4 regions of the Paenibacillus sp. JL3B1040 genome follow, and region 1 is predicted to be linked to each of the others. Evidence: predicted binding sites of a transcription regulator. Region 1 holds the regulator's gene; each other region holds the start of a gene.
The links. Region 1 encodes Rex, which represses fermentation and respiration genes when NADH is low (regulators of the CRP and FNR family bind a similar motif). Its sites were predicted from a motif close to TTGTGAAATATTTCACAA; they were not measured.
Positions count from the first base shown of each region.

Region 1 (4,422 bases):
CTTCCGTTGCGGCCCGCTGCGCTTCGACCCGGGCTAATAAATGGGGATCGTCTCCGGCTTATACGACTTAAAGCGTTCCCTGTTATATTGCTCCTACGTTCTCATTAACTCATCCTATAAAAATAAAACGGTCTCGTCATTCAGGCCTTTCGCCTAAACATCGAAACCGTCTATTCGTAAACGATACCCCCTGCGCTCCCGTCAGCGATTGGGCAAGGTAAACACCTCCGGCAGCGGTGCGCCGGTCGTAAAGCTAAAGAATCTATAGTAATGATGGTCCTTCTGCTTGTAGAACAACTGCCAGACCAATTGGTTATTATAAATCCCCGGCAGTAATCGGACAACCCGAATGTCCGGCAGCGATTGTTTGATGATCGCGCGGATCTGCTGCTCGGACTTTCCTTCCGACAATAAGCGTACCTCGGGATCCTGTCCTTCCCGCAGCCATACCATCATTTTGCGGCCGGAATCGTCTTCCCCCTGGACGACCCAGGTGACTTCATCCCATACCGACTTCCACACCTCGTCGCCCCGAACAAGGTTCGTCTCCTGTTTCGCCTGCTGGATGGCGGCTCTTTCGGCTCTCCACGTATCCTCATGAATGTAGATATAAAACCGGTTAAGCCCAAGGAGCACGATCAACAGGATCACGATGGACAACAGAATCCACTTCGTTCGCTTCCTCAACCTTCTCTTCCTTTCCCCTTCCTAAGCAGGCAGCCACCTTCAGGAAACCGCCCGTTCAATGCATATCAGTCGATCAAACGGGATGCCTTGCACAACATTATCGAGCCAGCAGTCCCTCGAATGCCGCTTGCGCGTCATGTCGGATACGCTCCTCATCCAGCGTTAGGCAGGCTCCGTGTTTGACGACCTGTTTTCCGTTCACCCATACATGCTCCACATCTTTGGGTCCGGCGGAATAAACGGTGTGGGAGATGAAATCGGTTTTAGGCAGGAAATGAGCTTGCTCCGTATTCAAGGCGATGAAATCCGCCTTCATGCCTGCCGCAAGCTTCCCGGTATTCGGCAAAAAGACCGCCTTTGCGCCGTATTCCGTCCCCATCTTGAGCGCTTCCAACGCGGGCACCGCCGTCGGATCCCCGGATACGCCTTTATGGATCAGCGCGGCCAAGCGAATCTCCTCCAGCATGTCCAGGTTGTTGTTGCTGGCGGCGCTGTCCGTCCCCAGCGAGACGATCACGCCTTTTTGCAGCAGCTTCGGCACGCGAGCCACACCGCTGGCCAGCTTCAGGTTGCTGCCCGGGTTATGCGAGATCGCAACGTCATGCGCCGCCAAAACGTCGATCTCCTCGTCCGTCAAATGCACGGCATGGGCGAGCAGCGTCGGACGCGAGAACATGCCCAGCTTCCGCAAATGTTCCACAGGACGGTCGCCGTAATCACTCTCGTTTTGCTCCACTTCGGCACGCGTCTCCGACATATGCGTGTGCATCGGCAAGTCCAGATCATGCGCGGCTTGCACGAATTTCTCGATGAAAGCCGGCGGGCAGGTGTAGGGCGCATGCGGCGACATCATCGTGGTGATGCGGCCTTCCGCTTTACCGTGCCAGTTCCGGGCAAACGCGATCGCTTCTTTCAGCTTCTGCTCTTGCTCCTCCGGTGAGCATAACCCGATTGCTCCGCGCATCAGCACGGCGCGAATGCCGGATTCCTCCACGACCTTGGCGACTTCGTCCATATGATCGTACATATCCAGGAACGTTGTCGTGCCGCCCTTAAGCATTTCCAGGACAGACAATGCCGTACCGGCATAGATATCAGCGGCGGTAAACTTGGCTTCCATCGGCCACATTTTTTCCTGCAGCCAGGTCTGCAGCACCATGTCATCCCCGTAGCCGCGAAGCAGCGACATGGCTGCATGTCCATGGGTGTTGATCAGTCCAGGGAGGAACAACATCCCTTTGCCATCAAATGTTTCGGCGCCTTCCACACCTTCCGGGCGCGCTTCGCCGATATAGGTGATGGTGTCGCCCTCAACGAGCATATATCCGTGAATCACGGGACGATTCGTTTCCAGTACGGCAAACGTTCCGTTCTTGATCAACCATTTACGACTCATACGATGCTTGTTCCTTTCCGTTCTCCAGATAATACGCCAAACTGAGCAGGTCTGTGGTGAAATCGGCGGCATGGATCCGCACTTCCGGCGGAACTTTCAGAATCGTAGGTGCGAAGTTCAGAATCGCGCCAATGCCGGCGGCAACCAATTCGTCCGCTACGCGCTGGGCTTCCGTATCCGGCACGGTAATGATGCCGATGCGAATGTTGTTCTTTCTGACCGTATCCACCAGTTCCTCGATCGGCTGGATCGTAATGTTGTTGATCTGGGTGCCGATCTTCGCCGGCGAGGCGTCGAACACCGCGACGATTTTCATATTATCCTTCAGATACGCGTTATAATTCGACAAGGCTTGGCCCAGGTTACCGGCACCGACGAGCGCCACGTTGATCTGCTGGTCCAGGTTGAGAATTTGCTGAATTTTTTCAATCAAATAAGCGACGTCGTAACCGATGCCCTTTCGGCCGAAATCGCCGAAATAAGCCAAGTCCTTGCGGATTTGCGCCGGATTCAGATCGAGTTTTTGCCCCAGCTCCTGCGATGATACCGTCGGGACCTCGCGGCGGCTCAGTTCGTTCAAAAAGCGCAGGTAAACCGGCAGCCTGCGGACGACGGCGTCCGAAATTTTCTCTGACTTCATACTTCGTTCCCCCTATTCTTCAAACCAAGATATGAAACGGTTTATTCATCGGGATTCAACCATTCCGAGATGCGTGGCACCATCTGGCTCATCGGCATATGCTCCATCTTCGGACCCGGCAATGAATACAAGAAGTATTTCCCGTAATAGGATTCCAGGATGCGGGTATCATACACGATTACGATGCCCCGATCCTGCGACGAGCGAACGAGCCGTCCGAAGCCCTGCTTGAAACGGATAACCGCTTGCGGGACGGACAACTTCATGAACGGATTTTTTTTCTCCCGCTGCAGCCGTTCGCTTTTGGCTTCCACCAGCGGATGGTTTGGCGGCTGAAAAGGCAGGCGCACGATCGCCAGACTCGTCAATGCCTCGCCCGGGATGTCCACCCCTTCCCAGAAGCTGCTCGTCCCCAGCAGCACCGATGCGTTTTGGCCCTGGAAGCGCCGGGTCAGCTTGGTGCGGCTGCCGCTGTCCATCCCTTGACCGATGACGGTGATTCCCTCTGCCGAAAGCAGCTCTTTCAGCGGATCGTATACCTGTCTCAGCATCCGGTAGGACGTAAACAACACCAGCATCCGTCCTTGCGTCGCCACGGCAGCATCGGCCAGCGACTGCACCAGTGTCAGGATGAAATGGTCGTCCCCCACGCTGCCCTTCACGCTCGGAAAATCGCGCGGAATGACCAGCAGCGCCTGATCCCGGTAATTGAACGGGGACGGCAACATCGCCGTGATCAGCCGGTCCTCTTCCGCCGCCTCGGTCAAGCCCAACTGCTCGATCATATATTGGAACGACTTATCGACCGACAAAGTCGCGGACGTCATGACGACGCTTTTTTTCCGGTCGAAGAAAAATTCCTTCAACTGGGCGCTGACGTCGATCGGCACCGCGTACATTTGCAGCGAACGGCTGCGGTAGTTCCCGTTGGCTTCCATCCAGTAGACCGTGTCTTGGTTGTCCAGCTTCATGAAGAAACGCAAAGCTTCCCGTTCTCCCGCCAAATCTTTGAACAGACCACTGATGTCGGTAAGCAAGCTCTCCGCTGCATAATCGTCCTGCTCCTCCCGAATGTCGGACAAGAGACGCTCCCCTTTGCGCAGCACATCGCCAAGCCCCACATAAATCTGGTTCTCAAGCGCGGCGAGCACCTCCCATTCCTTCGGCTTACGGGCCGGTAATAGCCGGTACACGAATTGACCGGGATCGCCGGGCGCCGCGTCGCTGCGGTCCGGCATCAAACTGAACAGCAACTCGCTGAGCTTGTCCCAGCTTTCCTTCACATCCACCAGCGTCGGATAAATGCCGTCGATCACCGAGCACCATTCCGAAGCTTTCTCCGCCGCTGACGCCTCAAGCGAGCTCCGAAGATTCGCCAGTTGCCCCGTCTTGCTGTCTTTGAACAACCGGGTCAGCGTATGGACGACCGTAAAATATTTCATATGAATGCCAAGATGCTTGCCGGCCACATCCTCCAAATGATGCGCCTCATCGATGACCAGGCGCTCGTAGCCCGGCAGCAGTTGGTGACCGGCTTGGATGTCCGTAAACAATTTCGAGTGGTTCGTGATGACCACGTCCGCCACCCCGGCTTCGTGTTTGGCGCGATGGTAGAAGCATTTGCGGAACCAAGGGCAGGAACGGCCTAGGCAAGAATCCGATTCGCTGGCCACCGTCTCCCAGAAATCGCCGCCGCGGT
Region 1 covers NZ_CM169317.1:3,262,879-3,267,300, forward strand. Annotated here, with positions in the region: gene ACZF99_RS14685 (cell wall elongation regulator TseB-like domain-containing protein) at 202-687, opposite strand; gene ACZF99_RS14690 (amidohydrolase) at 785-2,083, opposite strand; gene ACZF99_RS14695 (redox-sensing transcriptional repressor Rex) at 2,073-2,723, opposite strand; gene dinG (ATP-dependent DNA helicase DinG) at 2,765-4,422, opposite strand, start outside.

Region 2 (4,422 bases), 2.6 Mb from region 1:
GTACATGAACCCGTTGGCGCTGGTGGCATTGATGACCCGGGCTCCGCTGAGCGCCGCCCCGTAGCAAATCCCCGCCGAGCCATGCTCCCCGTCGGCCGCGATCAGCCGGATGTCATGCAGGCCTTGCGCCTTCTTCTGATCCAGGATCTGCGCGATCTCCGTGGACGGCGTAATCGGAAAGTACCCCATCACATGGTAGTTGATCTGAGCCGCCGCCATGGCCGCCGCTTCATTGCCCGACTCAAAGGCGATCGTCTGCTCCGCAAGCGTCATTTTCGTGATTTTCTCTTCGGTTATCGACATCGATAAATTCCTCCTTTGGCTCTTCTGTGAGTTCTAAACAAGTCATGAGACCGCTACAGAAAGGCATGGGCGACGCGGTGACTATCGGCGTACCCGGCCTCCTCCCGGCGTATGCTGAGCGCGCCAGTCAGGCAGATTTCCACGCATTTCAAACAACCTTTGCAATATTGATAATCGATTCCGCGCAAGAACATTTGAGGGCGCCCCTTCTTGTCCTCCCCGGATTCCCACACGAAGCACAGGTCGGGGCATACCGCGTCGCAATTGGCGCAGTGGACGCAGCTCTCCATGTCCAGCTCCGGCACAAAGCCCTGGCGAGAGCCGCTCAAGTCCTTCAACAGGCTGTTGCCCTGCGCGCGGATAATGCCGCCCGGGGCCTGAGTCTCAAACCCCAGCAGCGGTTGCGACCGCTCGAAGCGATTCCCCTGGGCTCCTGCAGGCGGCGCGATCGTCTGGAAACGCACCTCTTGGTAACCCCGGTCAAACGTACGCAGATTGGGCTCCACTAGGTGCGGGTATTTTTTCTGGAACGTATGCTTAATCACTTCGCGCATCGAATCCGGATCAAGGAAATCGCAAACCCGGAACAACGCCCCCAGCATCGAGGTGTTCACCTTTGTATGCTCGTCGATGGCGATCCCCATGGCGTCGACAACAGCCAGCGTCCCGTACGGAAACTCCAAGTCGCGCCGGATCTCTTCGAAACCTCGTGTCGAATTCACTAACACGATACCGTCCGGCTTCAGGCCGCTTAAAACATTCACCGTCTTATGCAGCGCTTCGTGGAAAACGCCGATGACGTCGGGCTCCTCGATCGGACTGTGATCGTGAATTTCCACGTCCGGCTCGCAAAAACGGACGAAGCTCTTCACCGGCGACCCCTTCTTCTCCGAACCATAGGACGAGAAATTTGCGCCGTTTAAGCCGAGTCCGAGCACCCCGGATTCCGCCAGCATCTTCCCGGCCAGGTTGGCCCCGAGTCCGCCGATGGATTCCAGCCGAATTTCAAAAAAGCCATGCTCGTTTGTTTTGGTCAATATGCTCATTCGCCATGTCTCCTTTGCATCGATTTGTGAAATATTTCACGTATAATAGCGAAAATAAACCACTTTGGAAAAGCCAAGTAACATTTCGTAACCCTATTAAGATTAAGCATGGCGGCGGCTTCCTACCGCCTTCAGGCTATCCCCCCTTCCCATATCTACGGAAAAGCCCGCGGCTCCAATCCGGAGTTCAAGGCAGTGCCTGCACTGTGCAGATTCGTCGCCCGTGCAAATCTTGTTGTTGTACAAGGCGTACTTCTTGCGGACGAAGACGGGCGACAGGTTGGGCATGACCACATTGGCCCCGACTTTCAGCGCCAATTCCCTGCCTTCGGGGTTTAACGTCCCGAGGGCGGTCGTTGCGGGAATCAACGCCTCGGGAACGAATAAGCGGGCCAACGCCACCATGACCAGCGTCTCTTCCAGCGACCCGGCCTTCGCATCGCGCAGCGGGGTCCGGTCGTGGGGAATGAACGGGCCGATGCCGATCATATCCGGGTTCAACGATTTGAGATAGAGGAGATCCTCCGCTAAATCTTCCGCGGTTTGCCCGGGCAGGCCGACCATGAATCCTGCGCCTACCTGATAACCGATCGACTGCAGCGTCTCCAGACATTTGCGCCGGTTATCGAACGACATGGCAGGATGGAGCCGTTGATACAGGCTGCGGGAAGCGGTTTCATGACGCATCAAAAAGCGGTCCGCCCCCGCTTCATGCAGCAATCGGTAGGTTTTCTCCTCCCGTTCGCCGATCGACAGCGTGATGGCCGCATCCGGAAACTCCGTTTTGATATCCCGGATCAAGGCAGTCAGCAGATCGGCCGTATACCAGGGATCCTCTCCGCTCTGGAGCACAAACGTGCGGAAACCAAGTCCGTATCCTTCCCGGCAGCATTCGAGAATTTCCTCGGGGCGGAGCCGATAACGCTCGGCGTAGCGATTGCCGGACCGCAGTCCGCAATACAAGCAGTTCCGCCGGCAATAGCTTGAAAATTCAATCAACCCGCGCATGTACACCTTGTCCCCGTAAACCTGCTCCCGTCTCATACGGGCAAACCGGAACAGCTCCCTGCGCGTCTCAACATCCATATGCCCCAGCAAATGGACGAGCTCGTCCTTGGAGAGCTTTTCCCGGGCATAGAGCTTGTGCACAAGCTGTTTCATCAGGCGATCATCCTTTGGATAAACTGGATTCCGGACCTTTGTATACCCTATGGCCGTCGTAGCAAATGATGAATGAAACAATTGTGAATATTTTCACTTCGTAAGCGTTTTAATTAAATTTCGCTGATAAAATCACCCCGTTTTTCGGATCGTTCTGCAGTCTGAGCGACGTATCGGGTAAGTTGCCGAGTTCGTTTGTTACTTCGTTCGTTGCTTCGTTCGTTTGGGTAACTCTTAGTCGAATGGTTGGTCGATGGGTGCGTGATTTCGATTCGTAGATACATGCCGCAGTCGCAACGTTGATGGATTCGACATGAGGTTAATACAGAGGAGTTTTCTAAGAAGCAAGTGCGCTTATCGAAAACGTTAGTAAAGTGTGTATTTATTATATTACCACGATTTTACCGTTTGGCTAGGATATTTTTTACACCCTTCCGGGGCCAAAAAAAGAGCATGTCCCGATTCAACGGAACATGCTCTGAGCTTCGCGACTTCAGGACCAGTCCAGACCGGTATCCTTCGCGATCGGCTCTTCCTTAATCAAGGTATACATGGTCGCAGCCTCATCCTTGCGAGTCGTCTCAACCAGGCGTTCGACGCGCACGGTCACCAGCTTTTGGCCGAATTGGACCGTGAGTTCGTCGCCAACCTTGACGGTACTGCTCGGTTTGGATTCGCGCCCGTTGATCAGCACTCTGCCTTGTTCGGAGACGTCCTTGGCCACCGTGCGCCGCTTGATCAACCGCGATACCTTCAGGAATTTATCAAGACGCATTATTTTACAGCTTCTTTAAGTTTGTTGCCCGCTTTGAATGCCGGAACATTGGAAGCCGGGATTTCAATCGTTTTGCCGGTTTGCGGGTTGCGGCCCGTACGACCGGAACGTTTGCGGGTTTCGAAAGTGCCGAAGCCGATCAATTGTACTTTGTCGCCACCAGCAAGCGCATCGGTAATTTCGCCGAGGAACCCATTCAATACGGATTCAACGTCTTTTTTCGTCAAACCGCTTTTGCTGGAAATGTTGTTGATCAGATCTGTTTTGTTCATTAATAATGCCTCCCAATAATAAAAGAAATAGATGATACCTTGGCACTACAGGCGCAAGACCTGCCCAGGGCCAGATGGGTATCTTTGTATGAGTAGTATTCTTGCTTAAAATGAAAAATCCTGCACTGCTGGGAACTTTTTTTTGCTTTTTTCGCAAAAAAACCGAAATTTAGGCCTTTTCTCCCATCATTCCCGTTCTTTCGACTTAGCCTCATCCCATAAAACGTCCATTTCCGCCAGCGTGCTGTCGACGGGGGACTTCCCTTGCTCGCGAAGCCGCTCCTCGACGTAATGGAACCGCTGTGTAAATTTGCGGATCGTCCGCGACAGGGCTTGCTCCGGATCCGCTCCGATGTAACGGGCGGCATTTACCACCGAAAACAGCACATCGCCCAGCTCCAACTCCTGGGTGTCGGGATCGCGCTTTTGCTCCACGGCTTCCTTCAACTCGCGGATCTCCTCCTCGAGCTTGGACCAAACTCCCCCGATGTCCTCCCAATCGAACCCGGCCTTCGCCGCCTTTTTCTGGAGCTTGTAGGCCTTCATCAAGGCCGGCAAATCGCGCGGAACCCCGCTGATCGCCGATTGACGCTCGGGCTCGACTCCTTTGCGTCTCTTCTCCTCGGCCTTCATCGCTTCCCAGTTATTCAGCGCCGCCTCGGCATCCTCCGCGCTCAAATTGCCGAACACGTGCGGATGACGGTAAATCAGCTTCTCATTCAGTTCCTGGATGACGTCATACACCGTAAAAGCGCCGGTCTCTTCCTCCATCTGGGAGTGGAGCATGATTTGCAGCAGCAGATCGCCGAGCTCCTCGCGCATGTGGTCGGGATCGTCGTCGTCGATCGTCTCCAGCACCTCATAG
Region 2 covers NZ_CM169317.1:53,923-58,344, reverse strand. Annotated here, with positions in the region: gene ACZF99_RS00265 (thiamine pyrophosphate-dependent enzyme) at 1-303, opposite strand, end outside; gene ACZF99_RS00260 (2-oxoacid:acceptor oxidoreductase family protein) at 357-1,349, opposite strand; gene hydE ([FeFe] hydrogenase H-cluster radical SAM maturase HydE) at 1,452-2,510, opposite strand; gene ACZF99_RS00250 (RNA-binding S4 domain-containing protein) at 3,004-3,285, opposite strand; gene ACZF99_RS00245 (HU family DNA-binding protein) at 3,285-3,557, opposite strand; gene yabN (bifunctional methyltransferase/pyrophosphohydrolase YabN) at 3,744-4,422, opposite strand, start outside.
Region 2: a site for Rex is predicted at 2,592-2,609, ahead of hydE ([FeFe] hydrogenase H-cluster radical SAM maturase HydE). Genes of this name have one in related genera too.

Region 3 (4,422 bases), 2.8 Mb from region 1:
TCGTTTTTACCGCATCGGTGCCATTAGTTTTGATGCCCCACTGCGCCGGATCGATGACGTAGCAGGTGGTCGTTATGGCCGTTGCCTGTGCGGTTTGGTTTTCAAAATCGTTGTTCATCATTGTTCCTCCTTGTTCTTTGCCTGTTGATTTTGGATTGCTGCCTTATGGCCGTTTAAGAAATCCGGCAAATTTCATCTCCTTTGCGCAAAGTCTATTCGTACCCGGGTGGTGTTTTTCAATTGGGATCCTAAGGAGCCGGTTTCCTTTAGTTCCCGCACTACTAATGTAGCAAAACCCGAGTGCGGCTAACGGCCAAGAAAGGGACAGGTATCGGGTAAGGAGAAGGGAAGGATTACTGGGCATACGAACGCGATCTACCGAAGTGAAAGGCTAATGCAAAACATACACAAACAAAGGCCCCTGCGTCTCTGCAGCCGGACGGCGGAGAGAAGCAGGAGCCTTTGCTGTTTACTATCGATTATTTGCCGGCCGCGCTGGCTCCGGCAATCCGTCCAAACGTGAAAATGTCCGTGATGGCGTTGCCGCCCAGCCGGTTGCCCGCATGAACTCCGCCGGCAACCTCGCCGGCCGCAAACAAGCCTTCAATCGGGTTGCCTTCCGTATTCAACACCTGGGCCTTTTCGTTAATTTCCAGCCCGCCCATCGTATGGTGCACGGATGGGGTTCTTGGCGTAGCAAAAAACGGAGGCGTTTCGAGTTTTGCACCAAAATTTTTCTTGCCGAATTCAGGGTCAAGCTGATTTTCTACGTAAGTATTGTATTTCTTCATTTCCGCGACAAAGGTATCGGCCGGTACGCCCATTTGCTCGGCCAGTTCCTCCAGCGTATCCGCCATGAAAATATTTTTGTTGGCGATCAGATCCTGATAATTATCTCCCCAACCACTCTTCCCGTTCAGATCGGGGTTGCCCAGCGAAGTCATATCGCTGATGATGAAGAAGGTCTTATCCGTCTGCTCCAGGGCGGCGGCCGCCAGAACGTCTCTTTCCGCGTACTCGTTCACATACCGCTTGCCTTCCTTATTCACGAAAATCTGGGTTTCCGCGCTTCCCCATACACCGCCGGACAAAGCGCCCGTTCCCGGTTGACCGCTCGGCATCAGTTGGATGAAGCCCATGCCCCACAGATTCGCTCCGACTTCCTTCCCCATCGCAATGCCGTCGCCGGTGGCGTTTGTCGTGTTGGTTGTCTTGATGTTGGCATCCAGATCAGGCCAATAGTTATTGTATTCAACGACCATTTCGGGGTTCGCTCCAAAACCGCCGGTGGCCATGACCACGCCCTTGGACGCTTTTAAGGTGACCGGAGTGCCGTCGGACTGCTCGGCCGTCACACCCACGATTCTGCCATTCTCAACCATCAGCTTGGTGGCCTTCGTATTCATCATAATTTCTGCGCCAAGCTCTTTTGCGCTTTTTTCCATCGCGTTAATATACCCGGTTCCCAGCGGCTCGGCATTATGGTGGGTTCTGGGCCACAAGGCGCCGAGAACGGTGCCGATCCCATCCTGGAACTGGGCTCCGTGGCCCTCCAACCATTGAATCGTGCCGTAGCTGTTGGTCGTGAGCGTCTTGACCAGATCAAACTTGCCGGAGATTTCTTTCCCGTCAAGATCGGTTCGCTTCCCGCCGATATAGGTGTGAATCATATGCAGTTCGGGCGAGTCGAACAGCTTGGTGGTGTCCCCTTTGGCGAAGTATTCCTTGATCTGACCCTTGAGCGTCTTGAGCGTATCGGCATAATCGCCGAATTCTTTCTCATCGTAAGTCAGAATCTCTTTCAACTCATTGGTCAGCGCTTTGGTCATCGCCACCTTCGGCTGTCGGACCGGGTCATAGGAATTGAACTCGCCTCCGGAGCGAAGTGTGTTCCCGCCAAGCGCAGGCGATTTTTCGATCAAAATCACCTTTGCCCCATTCTCGGCAGCCGATACCGCCGCGGCAAGACCCGCACCGCCCCCGCCGACAACCACCACTTCGGTTTCCTTGGTAATGGCCTCTTTAGCGGCCGCTTGGAGAGGTTCCTTATTCCTCAAGGCGTCGATATCGGCCCCGGCCTTCGCCAAAGCGTCCGCAATCGCATCAATCAGGCCGTTGCTGGATACGGACGCCCCCGAGACGACGTCGATCTTCAGGCTCTGCCCCTCGACGACCTTCTGGGGAATGGTCTCAAATACGGCATCGCTTACTCCTTCGGTATCCTTCTGCTCCAGCACTTTCACCGATTGAATGGTGTTGGCATCCACCGTTACTTCAACTTTTATAACGCTATGTAGGCCTTGCGCTTCCCCCGTATATGTCCCCGGTGTGTAAAGCCCTTGGGTATCCGCTGCAGGCGTTATTTCCTTGTTATTGCCGCTGCATCCGATCACACCCATGATCATAATAAGTACCAATGCTGTCAAAAATCCGGTCCTTGCATACCTCAAACGTTTCATGCTCCCTGTTCCTCTCCTTTGTTGAATTGTAATTAATTTCACAATATTTGTGAAAAAATTCACGAATATTGCCGGAGCATATTCGCTTACATTAATAATTATAGACATTAAATTTCTCGTCTTCCCGTGCCTTTTCTCACAAGAGGGGGTTTAGGAAGCGCCCTGCTCAACTGGCTTAAGCCATTATAAAAAACAGCCGCCGGCTCTCCGGCCGTACGGCTGTTCTTGGCATTTCCTTATAGGAGTTTTCTTATTGGAGTTCGTTCAGGCGCTCTTCCAAACGATCCCACGTTTCGGTGATCCCCTGCAGCATCCCCATATCCATAACGGTTTTGAGGGATTCCGCCGATACGTATTCCCCACGGCTGACCAGCTTCGTTTTGCCGCCCACATCGATGAATTCCATCGTGACCACGGTCGCCGGCAGCGAATCGTCCACCTTCCCCTCGGCATCCGAGAAATAATCGGTGTAGACGAAACGGTCCGGTTCGTCGATTTCTTTATACACGGCTTTGCCCCAAGATTCCATTCCGTAAAAATCGCCCTGCTCCCGATCCATGCACTTCATGCAGTAGTGCCAAACGCCACCCGGCCGGAAATCAACGTTGCACACCGTAACCTCCCAGCCTCTTGGGCCCCACCATTGTTTCAAATGCTCCGCCTCTTTAAACATCGAGAACACCAGCTCTTTCGGCGCATTGAACACGCGCTCCAATACCAGTACCGTTTCATTTTCCACTCGGTGAACCATCGTTTGATTGGACATTGTCAAATCCTCCTTATCATTGAACGAACTTTACGACTGTTCTTCGTTCTGCAATTCCCGCAAGTAATCTTCCAGTTGATCGAATCGGTCCTCCATGACTTGCCGAAAAGACTTCACCCAAGCATCCATCGCTTGAAAAGGTTCGGGCCGGAGCCTGTAGATCCGGCGGTTCCCGTCGACCTTCGCTTCCAAAATGCCGCTATCGCTAAGTATCTTCAAATGCTTTGAGGCCTGGGGCTGACGCAGCCCCAGCCGGTCGGCGATTTCACCCACGGTGAGAGGACCATTGCGCAGGAGCTCGACGATGTTCAAACGATTCGGTTCGGCCAAAGCGCTCATCATCGTCCGGTCCATGCCCGGCCTATTCTTCCCTGCCATGCCGCTCACCTCGTTAATCGTTGATTACTCGTTATCCCTTCACTCCTTCACCGTTAGGATTTTCATTCAGTGACTTTAATATACATCATTAGGAATATTCCTGTAAAGGAATATTTAAAAAAACCTTGGTGTCTCTCGCGCTACCTTTACACGATTATCCCTTTCGTTCAGGGGGGGCCAAAAGCCCGGAGTATGGCTAGCTCATATCCATTTCACGGCTGCCTGATCAAAGGGGATAATCGTGCAAAGCGTCCTGGCAGCGTATGGTGATCTTCGCATTATTCCCCGATGACTTGGGACAGGTCGATTTCGCGGGTCAGCTCGACGAAAACTTCGACGACTTGCGGATCAAAATGCTTGCCCCGCTCGGCGATAATTTCGGCGAGCGCCTCTTCCGCGGTCCAAGCCCGCTTATAAGCCCGCTCATGGGTCAAGGCGTCATAAAAATCGGCCAACGCGACGATGCGGGCCTCGATCGGGATCTCTTCGCCCTTTAACCCTTTGGGATAGCCGGTCCCGTCCCATTTCTCGTGATGGGCTTCCGCGATCAACCGGGCCAATTTCAGCACCGAGAAACCGCTGCCCTCCAGGATGTGGGCGCCAATGGTCGTATGCGCCTTCATCCGCTCGAACTCCTGGGGAGCAAGCCGTCCGGGCTTCAATAAAATATGGTCGGGGATGCCCATTTTGCCGATGTCGTGCAACGGAGCCGCCTTGCAGATCAAATCGACGTGCTCCTCGGAAAGCCCCAGCCGCTCGGCGATCAAACCGGACATTTTCCCGACCCGCTTCGTGTGCCGCCCGGTCATATCGTCGCGG
Region 3 covers NZ_CM169317.1:422,792-427,213, reverse strand. Annotated here, with positions in the region: gene ACZF99_RS01880 (right-handed parallel beta-helix repeat-containing protein) at 1-118, opposite strand, end outside; gene ACZF99_RS01875 (flavocytochrome c) at 480-2,399, opposite strand; gene ACZF99_RS01870 (SRPBCC domain-containing protein) at 2,710-3,225, opposite strand; gene ACZF99_RS01865 (ArsR/SmtB family transcription factor) at 3,256-3,603, opposite strand; gene ACZF99_RS01860 (HD-GYP domain-containing protein) at 3,882-4,422, opposite strand, start outside.
Region 3: a site for Rex is predicted at 2,507-2,524, ahead of ACZF99_RS01875 (flavocytochrome c). Genes of this name have one in related genera too.

Region 4 (4,422 bases), 180 kb from region 1:
GGTGTCCGGGTTATGGCAATACTGGCACTGCAGCAAGCAGCCCTGCATAAAGAGTACGAAACGAATTCCCGGCCCGTCTACCGTTCCGAAAGTCTCTAATGAATGTATGCGACCTTTAAGCATCTTTCGTCACCCTTTCATGGTAAGCCGTCCGATATAGGAATGGGGAGAAAGGCGATCAGGCCCAACTCCCCATTCTTTCGTACAGCTTCAATTGTTGCTGCTTATCTGTTTACAGACAGGTTCTTACATTTTGCCGTGGAATGTCCGATTGATGACATCCAGCTGTTGCTCGCGAGTCAACTTAATGAAGTTCACCGCATAACCCGATACGCGGATCGTCAGTTGCGGATATTGCTCCGGATGCTCCATCGCATCAAGCAGCGTCTCCCGGTCAAATACGTTGACGTTCAAGTGATGCGCATGGCTGCCGAAGTAGCCGCCCATCATCGAAGCCAGGTTCGAGACCCGGGTTTCTTCGTCTTTGCCCAGCGCCTTAGGTACGATCGAGAAGGTGTTCGAGATACCGTCCAAGCTGTGCTCGTAAGGCAGTTTCGCTACCGAACTCAGGGAAGCCAAGGCACCTTTCTTATCGCGACCATGCATTGGGTTCGCCCCCGGCGCGAACGGTTCGCCGGCTTTACGCCCGTCAGGCGTTGTACCTGTTTTCTTACCATAAACAACGTTCGAGGTAATTGTCAAGATCGATTGCGTCGGCAAGGCATTCCGATAAGTTTGGTGCTTGCGAATCATGCCCATGAACGTTTCAACCAGGTTCACGGCGATTTGGTCAACGCGGTCGTCGTTGTTGCCGTAGCAAGGGAATTCGCCTTCGATAACGAAGTCGACGGCGATGCCGTTTTCGTTGCGGATCGGTTTAACTTTCGCATATTTGATCGCGCTGAGCGAGTCGGCCACAACCGACAGACCGGCGATACCGCAAGCCATCGTACGCAGGATATCGCGATCGTGAAGCGCCATTTCGATCCGTTCGTAAGCATATTTGTCATGCATGTAGTGAATGACATTCAGCGTATTTACATACAATTTAGCCAGCCATTCCATCATCGGAACGAAGCGTTTCATCACTTCGTCGTAATCCAGATATTCGGAAGTGATCGCCGGATATTCCGGACCGACTTGCGTGCCGTATCTTTCGTCTTTACCGCCGTTGATTGCGTAGAGCAAGCATTTGGCCAGGTTCGCGCGAGCGCCGAAGAATTGCATTTGCTTGCCGATTCTCATCGCGGATACGCAGCAAGCGATCCCGTAGTCATCGCCGTAGATCGGACGCATCAGATCGTCGTTTTCGTATTGAATCGAGCTGGTCTCGATGGATACTTTGGCGCAATATTTCTTGAACGCATCCGGCAATTTGTCCGACCAGAGCACCGTCAGGTTTGGTTCCGGAGCGGCTCCCAAGTTGTAGAGCGTATGCAGGAAGCGGAAGCTGTTCTTCGTTACGCGGGTCACGCCTTGCACGGACATCCCGCCGATCGACTCGGTTACCCAAGTCGGGTCGCCGCTGTACAATTCGTTATATTCCGGAGTTCTCAGGAACTTCACGATCCGCAGCTTCATAACGAAGTGGTCAACCAGCTCTTGTGCGGTTTCTTCCGTCAAAGTACCTTCGGCCAGATCGCGTTCGATGTAAGCGTCGAGGAACGAGGATACGCGGCCAAGGGACATTGCGGCGCCGTCTTGTTCTTTAACGGCTGCCAGATAACCGAAGTACAACCATTGGAAAGCTTCCTTCGCGTTGTTCGCCGGTCTGGAAATGTCGAAACCGTACATTTGGCCAAGTTGTTTCAACTCGCCCAAGGCGCGGATTTGCTCGGACAGTTCTTCGCGTTGGCGAATGATTTCTTCGCTCATCACGTCAACATCCAGCTCGTTAAGCTCTTGTTTCTTCTGATTGATCAGGAAGTCTACGCCGTACAGCGCCACGCGGCGATAGTCGCCGATGATGCGGCCACGGCCGTAGGCATCCGGCAAACCGGTGATAATCCCGGTGTGGCGGGCGTTTCTCATTTCAGCGGTATAGGCGTCGAATACGCCTTGGTTATGTGTTTTGCGAACATTGGTATACAGATCCACGATTTCTTCCGGAAGCTCGAAGCCGTAAGCCTTACAAGCGGTGATAACCATCCGGATGCCGCCGTTAGGACGGATCGTGCGTTGGAAAGGCGCGGAGCCTTGTACACCAACGATTTGTTCTTTGTCTTTGTCAAGGTAGCCAGGAGCATGGGAAGTAATGGTCGAAGGCGTGTTTACGTCAACATCCAATACACCGCCAGCTTCTCTTTCTTTCTTGGACAAGCTCGATACGATTTCCCACAAAGCTTTCGTGTTGGCCGTAGCGCCTTTCAAGAAAGACTCGTTACCGTGGTAAGGCGTGATGTTCGTATCGATGAAATCCTTGGTGTTCACCTCGTTCATCCATTTGCCCGGTTTGAAGCCTCTCCATGCGTTTTGCACGTCTTGCACTTCTTTTTCGATCACCGACATCTTTATTCCCTCCATTTTATATAGTGGTCGCGGTTTGAAGGATATATCCCGCGCCTCATGATCCCTTAAATTTGTGACATTTTTCACAACTTAGACAATAATTGTGCCCGGCCACGGGACCGGGATTCCATGCGATCATCACTCTTATGAGGGATCATTTATATTGTAATCATAGCTTAACCGCCCTAAAAAGATTGTGACAAATATCACATTAAGTGATATTTGTCACGTTTTCATACCAGGTTGTTCACTTATTCTTCAAATCTTCCGTAGAAGGCGTCGCGGTAAACTTCAGCCAGTTCGCTGACCAGCGGCAGCTTCGGATTCGCTGTCGTACATTGATCTTCGAATGCACGGTCCGCCAAGTAATCGACACGCGATTCGAAATCCTTCGCATCGAAACCAAGCTCCTGGAACGTTTCCGGAATGCCCAACTTCTTGTTCAGGTCGCGGATCGCTTTGATCAAGCTCTTCACGCCTTCTTCCGTCGTGCGGGCCGGCAGGCCCAGAATGCGGGCGATTTCCGCGTAACGCTCGTCGGCTACGAAGTTCGTGTATTTCGGCCATGCGGCGAACTTCGTCGGTTTCTTCGCATTGTAGCGGATCACGTGCGGCATCAGGATCGCGTTCGTGCGTCCATGAGCCGTATGGTATTGGCCGCCCCATTTATGGGCCAAGCTGTGGTTGATGCCCAGGAAGGCGTTGGAGAACGCCATCCCCGCGATCGTCGAAGCGTTGTGCATTTTTTCGCGGGCCAACTTGTCGCCGGTCAATGCCGATTTCTCGAGGTATTGGAATACCAGTTGGATCGCTTTGATCGCCAGGCCGTCCGTATAGTCGTTGGCCATGACCGATACGTAAGCTTCAATGGCGTGCGTCAGGACGTCCATCCCCGTATCGGCTACCGCGGTTTTCGGCAGGCTGTACACGAAGACCGGGTCAATAATCGCCACGTCCGGAGTCAATTCGTAATCCGCCAAAGGATATTTCGTATTGCCGTTGATTTTGTCCGTGATTACGGCAAAAGATGTTACCTCCGAGCCGGTGCCCGAGGTTGTCGGAATAGCTACGAATTTCGCTTTTTGGCCGAGTCTTGGATACTTGTAAAGGCGTTTGCGGATATCCATGAATTTTTGCTTCAGGTTAAAGAAATCTTCCTCAGGATATTCATAGAACAGCCACATGCCTTTCGCCGCGTCCATCGGCGATCCGCCGCCGAGGGCGATGATGCAGTCCGGCTGGAATTTGGCCATCAATTCGGTACCGCGTTCCACCGTCGTTGTCGATGGATCCGGCTCGACGTCCGAGAACACCTCGATCGCTACCGGCGTTTGGCGTTGACGGAGATAATGCTCCACCCTTTCCACATACCCCAGTTTCACCATCATCGGGTCGGTAACGATCAGCACGCGGGAGATGTCCGGCATTTTAGCCAAGTATTGCGTCGAATTTTTCTCGAAATAAATTTTGCTCGGCACTTTAAACCATTGCATATTCACGGTACGACGATTCACCCTTTTCACGTTGATCAGATTGACGGCCGTTACGTTCGAAGAGGTAGAGTTGCGCCCGTACGATCCGCAGCCGAGTGTCAGCGACGGCAGGTTCGTGTTGTAGATATCGCCGATACCGCCTTGCGACGAAGGCTGATTAACCAAAATCCGGCAGGTAGGCATCCGGTCCGAAAACTTTTGGATGACTTCCTCATTGTTCGAGTGGATGACCGAAGAGTGGCCCATGCCCCCAAACTTAACGACTTCCAGGGCACGTTCGATGCCTTGCTCGGCGTTCTTCACTTTATAGCAAGCGAGCACAGGGCTCAATTTCTCGGCGGACAACGGGAATTTCGGACCTACGCCTTCGATTTCGGCAACGAGGATTTTCGTTCCGGCCGGCACATCAATGCCGCACATT
Region 4 covers NZ_CM169317.1:3,444,705-3,449,126, forward strand. Annotated here, with positions in the region: gene pflA (pyruvate formate-lyase-activating protein) at 1-123, opposite strand, end outside; gene pflB (formate C-acetyltransferase) at 247-2,508, opposite strand; gene adhE (bifunctional acetaldehyde-CoA/alcohol dehydrogenase) at 2,760-4,422, opposite strand, start outside.
Region 4: a site for Rex is predicted at 2,580-2,597, ahead of pflB (formate C-acetyltransferase). Genes of this name have one in related genera too.